Regions from separate parts of the Ornithinibacillus salinisoli genome, predicted to be linked through region 1. Evidence: a T-box and tRNA genes for the amino acid it is inferred to sense, from the RefSeq annotation. Region 1 holds a T-box; the other holds one or more tRNA genes.

Region 1 (4,437 bases):
TGAATTATTTCCGATTATTGACCAATATAAAGATAAATGTAATTTTGAAGAAATTATACCAATATCAGCTTTACAAGGTAATAATGTAAATCATTTATTAGATATATTAAAGCAGCATTTACCTGAAGGACCACAATATTACCCAGCTGATCAAGTTACAGATCATCCCGAAAGATTTATCATGAGTGAATTGATTCGTGAAAAAGTTTTACAGCTTACAAGAGAAGAGATACCTCATTCCATTGCAGTAGTAATTGAAAACATTGAAAAAAGAGATTCCAATGCTGTATTTATTCAAGCTACGATTGTCACCGAGAGAAAAACGCAAAAAGGAATCTTGATAGGAAAACAAGGAAGTATGCTGAAAAATATTGGTAAGGATGCTCGGAAAGATATAGAGGCTTTGCTTGGTACTAAAGTATATTTAGAGTTATGGGTGAAAATTCAAAAAGATTGGCGTAATAAGCAAAGTCAGCTACAAGAGTTTGGTTTCCGAAGTGACGAATATTAGACATGGAAAAATTTATAACTAATTGTTTTGCTATCAGTGGTAATCCTAATTATATAAGGTTGCTGAAGAGACCTTACATTTGGTAAAGGGCGAATTATAGGTGTTGTTTTTTGGGCTGCATTTGGTGTTCTAACTTTAAAACATATACTTGAACAAGTATTAAAAGAAAGGGTGTTTTCTTGTGATCGACTTTACATGGAAATTATTTAGTCAAACAGGAAATATTGAAACCTATTTATTATTGAAAGAGTTAGAAAATGATCCTAATAAAACGGATAGTGAAAACTTAATGGATACAAGTGAGTTACCAATAGATACAAAGATGTAGCATACCGTATAGAAAATAGGTGAATGTGTGTGCTAGAAAAAATTGAGGGTATTGTAATTAAGACAATGGACTATGGAGAAACACATAAAATAGTTACAATTTTTAGTAGGAAGATTGGGAAGTTTTCTGCACTAGCTAAGGGAGCTAAAAAAACTAAGAGTAGGATGGCTGCAGTAACGCAGCCATTCATTTATGGCCAGTTTTTAGTGTATGTCAATTCAGGATTAAGCTCGATTCAACAGGGAGAGATAATCCAATCGTTTCGTACGATAAGAGAAGATATTATAAAAACAGCTTATCTTGCCTACATAACGGAACTAACCGAGAAGCTTATAGATGATCAAAGTCCAGATAGTTATTTATATGACCAACTTTATCAAACCGTAAGTTGGATCGCTGAAAACGAAGATGTGGATATCCCTATTATAATGTATGAATTAAAGCTATTTGCTAAAGGTGGGTTTGCACCTATTCTTGATAAATGTGTACACTGTGGTACAACAGAAAACCTTTCAGCTTTTTCGATTGTGGAAGGTGGTTTATTATGTAGAAAATGTTTATACAAGGATCAGCAAGCTATTTCTTTGTCAATTGCACTCATTAAGTTACTTCATATGTTTTCAAGAATTGGACTCGAGCAAGTTGGTAAGATTTCGGTGAAGCCAGAAAATAAATTATTGTTAAGGAAGCTATTGGACTCCTATTATGATCGATATGGTGGGTATTACTTAAAGTCAAAACGTTTTCTGAGTCAACTAGACCTATTAAAATAAGGACTGTATTCTATATTGCTACTTACGTATTAAACTTAATTTATAGTTGATGTAAAATGTACAGTACCTTAAAATGAAAAAATGTGAAATGATTAAATTTACTGCACCAAATCTCGCTCCAGAAATACTCTTCGCTTTCCGCGGGCGGCTGGTGAGCCTCCTCGAACTCCGTTCTGCGGGGTCTCACCGATGCCTTTCCTCCCGCCGGAGTCTACGTGTATTTCTTCCGCTAGAATAGTGCATGGAGACTTCATAACATGAATTCCCTAGAAATAACTTTCTGTACCATTGGGAAGAGCTCCACTAGTTGTTGAAATCATTAGCTAACACCATTCCATAGCTAGAGAATAACCACTAGCGAATATTCTTACGGAGCGGTTTTGTAGCACTCGACTGAGTTAGATTGTGAAAGTAAATCTACGCAAAGGTTATGTCGCAGTTTATGTAAATTGCAACAAACTGTACGAAAAGAGCATAAAATAAGAAATAAATCGTCCAGAGTTGACAACTGTGAGGAAAATAAAGTATTATTTGTACATATTTTATATAACTCTTTTGCTTTGATGGAGAATAGTACTTATGATTTGTCTATTAATAGCGAGTCCAGGATGGTGGAAGCTGGATAAATAGTCTATAAGGAATGGCGCTCTTGAGCAAGTATGATAAAGTGGCTCTATAACAAATGGAGCAAATAGGGTGGAACCGCGGATTAAAACCCGTCCCTATGTCAGAAATGACATAGGGACGGGTTTTTCATATTTCAAAAAAATTTTATGGAGGATCGTTAAGATGACAATTCAAGAAATGATATTAACACTTCAAAAATATTGGTCAAACCAAAATTGTATATTAATGCAAGCGTATGACGTTGAGAAGGGGGCGGGTACGATGTCACCGATGACACTTTTACGCAGCTTAGGTCCAGAGCCGTGGAATGTTGCTTATGTGGAACCTTCTAGAAGGCCTAACGATGGTAGGTATGGTAAAAATCCGAACCGTTTATATCAACATCATCAATTTCAAGTAATAATGAAACCATCCCCTGATAACATTCAAGAATTGTATTTGGATTCTTTGAAAGCATTAGGAGTAGATCCTTTACAACATGACATTCGTTTTGTGGAAGATAATTGGGAGAACCCAACCCTAGGAGCAGCTGGGTTAGGGTGGGAAGTTTGGTTAGATGGAATGGAAATTACGCAATTCACTTACTTTCAACAAATAGGTGGATTAGAAGCGAGTCCGGTAACGGTTGAATTAACTTATGGAATCGAACGATTGGCATCCTATATCCAGGATAAAGAAAACGTATTTGATCTAGAATGGACAAACGGAGTAACAGTTAAGGATATTTTCTTACAGCCAGAGTATGAACATTCGAAGTATACGTTTGAAGAATCTAATACAAAAATGTTATTTGAGTTATTTTCTATGTATGAACAGGAAGCGAAAGTCACGATGGAGAAGGGGCTTGTTTTTCCAGCCTATGATTATGTTTTAAAATGTTCCCATACATTTAATTTACTTGATGCGCGTGGCGTGATTTCCGTTACGGAGAGAACAGGCTATATATCAAGAATTAGAAACCTAGCCAGAAGTATAGCGAAAGCATATGTTGCTGAAAGAGAAAGCTTAGGGTTTCCGATGCTTAAGAAGGAGGAAGCTTAAATGACGAAAAATGTCCTATTTGAAATTGGTTTAGAAGAATTACCAGCCCGTTTTATTGATGACGCGGAAAAGCAATTAATAACGAAAACGACAAACTGGTTAAACGAATTGCGAATTTCCTTTGAATCGATTACAGGATATTCAACTCCAAGAAGGCTAGCCATATTAATTGAAAATATGGCAGAAGAACAAACAACCATAGAAGAAGAGGCTAAGGGTCCATCCATAAAAATTGCAAAAGATGAAGATGGTAACTGGACGAAAGCAGCTATTGGATTTACAAAAGGACAAGGAAAATCAACAGACGATATTTATATAAAAGAGATAAAAGGTGCATCCTATATTTTTGTAAAAAAACATATTGAGGGAAAAGCTAGCAAGGAATTACTACCAGCATTCAAGGAAATTGTAGAGGCTATTCCATTTGGTAAAAACATGCGCTGGGGAGAGCAGACACTTCGTTATGCTAGACCGATCAGGTGGTTAGTAGCTTTATATGGTAAAGAAGTAATTCCTTTTGAAGTAGCGAATGTAAAAAGCAGTAATATGACATTTGGCCATCGCTTTTTAGGAAAAGAAATTGTCTTAACTAATCCGCTATCCTATAAAGAACAATTAGAAAATAATTATGTCATTGTGGAAGCAAGTAAACGAGAAGAATTAATTACACAAGGAATAAATGATATTATAGAAGAAAAAAGTTTTGATATACCAGTAGATAAGGATTTGTTAAATGAAGTTCGTAACTTAGTTGAATTTCCAACTGTATTTGTTGGTTCCTATGAAAGAGATTACCTAAACCTTCCACCAGAAGTATTAATTACTACAATGAAGGAACATCAAAGATACTTTCCAGTGAAATCTCAGCAAGGGGAGTTGTTACCTTATTTTATAGGAGTACGTAACGGTAACGCCAATTCACTTGAGACTGTCATAAAAGGAAATGAAAAAGTACTCCGAGCAAGGCTATCAGATGCACAATTCTTTTATGAAGAAGATTTAAGACAGTCGATCGACAGTTTTCAGGATAAATTACAAAATGTTGTTTTCCAGGAAAAGTTAGGTACGATTAGTGAAAAAGTAACCCGAGTAGCATTCATAGCTACGAAGATTGCAGAGCTTTTAGAAGTAGAACCATCCACGAGAGAAAATGTTGT
Region 2 (4,437 bases), 150 kb from region 1:
ACTTTAACTTTGAATGTAGCTTTTTTACCAGCTAATTCTTCAGCATGGTAATCATCAGGGAAAGTTACTTCAATTTCCGTATCTTCTCCTGCTTCTTTTCCAATTAATTTCTCTTCAAAACCTGGAATGAATTGACCTGATCCGATTTCTAATGAATGATTTTCGCCTTTACCACCATCAAATGCTTCACCATCTAAGAAACCTTCAAAATCCATTACCACTGTGTCACCATTTTCAACTTTGCCTTCTTCTTTTACAATTAGCTCGGCATGGCGCTCTCTAAGTTGTTCTAATTCATTTTGGACATCTTCGTCTGTAACTGTTGTATCTTGCTCTTCAACTTCAAGACCTTTATAGTCACCTAAAGTTACTTCAGGTTTCACAGTTACTTTAGCTGTAAATACAACATTCTTACCTTTTTCAATTTCTTCAATATCAATTGAAGGTTGATCAATAGGTTCAATTCCCGATTCTTCAATAGCTTTCATATAAGCATCAGGTAAAACAATATCTACTGCATCTTGATATAATGATTCTACACCAAAACGTTTTTCAAACATGCTACGAGGAATTTTCCCCTTACGAAATCCTGGAATTTGAACTGTTTTTACTACTTTTTTAAAAGCTTTATCTAAAGCAGTATCAAAATCCTCTGCGGATACTTCAAATGTTAGAACACCTTCATTACCTTCTTGTTTTTCCCATTTTGTTGACATTTAATTCCCTCCAAAATCTATTATTTCCATTGATTCGTTCTATCAATTAAAATTGTTATTCGCTTTCCATAACGATATCACTTGATTATATGTATGGAAGCTAGTTGAATCTCAAATTTACAACCACCTAATTATAACATAATTATGATGCCTTTCAAGCAATTACAGCCATAAGATTATTCAGTCCTCTATTATACTTAAGTAAAGTTTTTCACACGTTTGTATTTCATGTAGATAACGTATTTGGTTATCCGTAAGTTCTTCCCTTGTTTTCTTATGTATATTCAATAATTCCTCACCTAAAAATCGAAGAGCAACTGCTATATCAGCTACTTGATCGCTTGTTGGCAATAATGGATATCTAACATAAGCATAGCGATCTAGTAATTGAATTAGTAGGTGAAATAGTGTCGGATTTTTTTGCTCCAATTCGTTAATAAGTAACAATGTTTGCTTAACGGTAGTATGTGATCTAATACCGGTGACATCTGTAGGTTTCAAATGGAGCTGAAGTCCTAATTTTTGAACATCCACTAACTCAGAAACTTCTTTATCTTGTAGCCATAGAAAAATAGTTGTTTTAATAACTGGATGAATATGTTCTGATTTTAAGTAATTTACAACATTCTTATCTGGGGATGCTTTTAGATCTCGTAAACTTTCAACTATGTGCCACTGTCTCGAATAATCCTCATTCTCTATTGCTTCTTGTAATTCCTTTATGTAAGCTATTGCTTCTTCATTATTAGCATCTTTGATCATTTTTGAACTGACATCATATAATTGCTGAAATTGCTCGCGGATTATAAATGGTACGTCTGGTGACTCAAGTTCATAATCAACTTGATCCATTAATTCGTTGTATTGATTCGTTTGAAATAGAATCGTTAAATATATATGTACATAATGATAATAATCCTCATCTTTTAGGCTCATTGCTTCTTCACATAAGTCTTTCGCTTCATCATGCCTACCTAGTTCCATTAGACAAATCAATTTACCTATGATAATTTCATGACTATATATTTGATAATTTAGAAGCTCATTTAACTTTGATAATGCCTCTTCATACCTTTTTTGTTTTAAAGCTTCTAAGCTCTCCTCTTCTAATATCGTTCTCCATTTCGGAAATAGGATAACTTTTTCATTTTCACCCTCCATATATTCCCTCCTTTACACAAGTTTCAGGTTACTTAATAGTATATATACATTCCCATTAAAATAAAAATTAAACGGGACATTCCATTGTCAACCCAACTAAAAAAGAAGAAACCTATAAAAACATAGGTTTCTTTTATAGCGTCCCAGGAGAGATTCGAACTCCCGACCCACAGCTTAGAAGGCTGTTGCTCTATCCTGCTGAGCTACTGGGACATATATGTATGGAGCGGGTGAAGGGAATTGAACCCTCGACATCAGCTTGGAAGGCTGAGGTTTTACCACTAAACTACACCCGCATCTAAATATATTAATATTTTAAAATAGCTTACGCTTATTGATTGGACAAGCTATGCCCCTACATCTGCAAGATTATTCATGGATGTTAGGTGCTTCGGGGCAACTCGTAGATTACTCGGTGGAAGTTTTGCTCGTAACTACACCCGCATCTAGGTATAAATAATATTTAAATTAGCTTATAATTCATTTTTGGTCACAAGATTTATTATATGGACTATGTATTTCATTGTCAACTGTTAAAATTTATAAATATAAGAGAAACACTTCTCCCTGTGATTTAATTTTCTCAAGGAAAAGCATTTCTGAATTGGTTATTCTAGTTGAAAATTGTATGACATTCCTTTTACCAGCTCACCGGAAGTCGTATAAAATGTAATGTTAATATCATGAATTGACTCCCACTTCATGATGGCATATGTTTTTTCTACCCGTGCTCTCGGTAGACGAATACTTCCTGGATTAATAAATAACTGATTACCTATTTTTTCAGCCCCAGCGATATGCGTATGCCCAAAACAAATTACACTTGCCCCCAATTCCTCTGCCCTATATGAAAGAGTCGTCATATTCATCTTCACATTGTGAAGATGCCCATGTGTTAGTAGAAAGGCTACATCACCGATTCTAGAAACTTGCTCATCTGGATACCGACTATCAAAATCACAATTCCCGCCTACTTTAATAAATCCAGCTAATTCTGGTGCATCCATGTCTAACTCTGAATCACCACAATGAAACATATATGTACAATTATGTCTATTTTTAATTACTTCAATCTCTTCTGTTAACCCATGACTATCGCTCATTATAAGTAAATTATTCATAAGAATCACCTCTTACAATTATATTATATACTTCTTAGCCAGTCTTCCAACTGGACAATCGCATTATTACGGTGACTTATGTTGTTTTTCTCTTCTGAAGACAATTCAGCCATTGTTTCTTCAAAACCTTCCGGAATAAAAATGGGGTCATAGCCAAATCCGTTTTCCCCTTTAGGATGAGTCCCTATTCTACCTTCACAATAGCCAGATTTTAAGATCGTATTATTCCCAGGTATTGCGACTGCTAATACACAGACAAAACGAGCTGTCCTTTCGTGTTCTGGTACGTTCGCTAATTCTGCTATTACTTTTTCAGTATTAGCTTGATCATTTTTAGGTTCACCAGCATACCTTGCTGAATATATACCTGGTCTACCACCCAACGCATCAATAACGAGACCAGAGTCATCGGCCAGAACAGGAGTGTTTAGAACTCCAGCTATCTCTTCGGCTTTTAATGCAGCATTTTCTTCAAAAGTTGATCCAGTTTCATCGACGTCAGGCATGTTATCTTTTAATTCCAATAAAGATACAGCTTGTATATTATATTTTGCAAATAATGTCTTAAATTCTTTAGCTTTGCCTTTGTTTTTAGTAGCTATAATAACTTTTTTCATGATTGCTCACCGGCGTCTATTGTTTCCCCTATACGCTCGGTAAGTTCTGCTAACGCCTCTTTTTGAATAGTAAAGATTTGCTTCATCCCTTCATTTGCTAATTCAAGCATTGTTTGCAATTGATTAAAAGTAAATGTAGCTTCTTCACCAGTACCTTGAATCTCCACAAATTCACCAGCACCAGTCATGACAACATTCATATCAACGGCAGCTTTGGAATCCTCACCATAATTTAAATCCAATATTTCAGTACCTTCCGCTAGCATACCAACAGAAGTCGCAGCTAGATAATGAGTAACTGGCATTTTACTTATTTTTTTCTGCTCTAATAACTTCCCAAATGCTAAAACAACGGCTACAAAAGCTCCCGTTATGGAAGCAGTTCTTGTACCACCATCAGCTTGAATGACATCACAATCAACCCATACCGTTCGTTCTCCAATTTTATTTAAATCGACTACAGAACGCAATGCCCTTCCAATTAATCGTTGTATCTCCATCGTTCTCCCGCTTACTTTACCTTTCGATGACTCCCTTATATTTCGGTCCTGTGTTGCTCTTGGGAGCATTGCATATTCAGCAGTAATCCAACCCTTTCCTTGCCCACGCATAAAAGGAGGAACTCTGTCTTCAATACTCGCATTACAGATAACTTTTGTTTCACCTACCTCAATTAATACAGAGCCTTCCGGATGCTTTACGAAATTTGTTGTAATCGTTATTGGTCGTAATTGATTAGCTTGTCTTTGGTCTTCTCTCATGAAAAAATCCTCCTCTTTTCCCTATTAGCTTAACATATTTTAGGTGAAAGAATGTACTAAA

The links. The T-box of region 1 lies ahead of glyQ (glycine--tRNA ligase subunit alpha). A T-box ahead of a tRNA ligase gene usually reads a tRNA of that ligase, here a tRNA-Gly.
Region 2: it has a tRNA-Gly gene. The T-box ahead of glyQ (glycine--tRNA ligase subunit alpha) is inferred to sense a tRNA for this amino acid. The anticodon was not compared.

Annotation. Positions count from the first base shown of each region.
Region 1 is NZ_JBHUMI010000016.1:296,175-300,611, forward strand. Features, by position in the region: gene era (GTPase Era) at 1-511, shown strand, start outside; gene ACFSTA_RS12065 (YqzL family protein) at 693-839, shown strand; gene recO (DNA repair protein RecO) at 869-1,612, shown strand; T-box leader at 2,164-2,339, shown strand; gene glyQ (glycine--tRNA ligase subunit alpha) at 2,402-3,280, shown strand; gene glyS (glycine--tRNA ligase subunit beta) at 3,281-4,437, shown strand, end outside.
Region 2 is NZ_JBHUMI010000016.1:142,755-147,191, reverse strand. Features, by position in the region: gene tig (trigger factor) at 1-716, opposite strand, end outside; gene ACFSTA_RS11315 (tetratricopeptide repeat protein) at 897-1,877, opposite strand; tRNA gene ACFSTA_RS11310 (tRNA-Arg) at 2,017-2,090, opposite strand; tRNA gene ACFSTA_RS11305 (tRNA-Gly) at 2,100-2,173, opposite strand; gene ACFSTA_RS11300 (metallophosphoesterase) at 2,486-2,998, opposite strand; gene ACFSTA_RS11295 (XTP/dITP diphosphatase) at 3,022-3,615, opposite strand; gene rph (ribonuclease PH) at 3,612-4,376, opposite strand.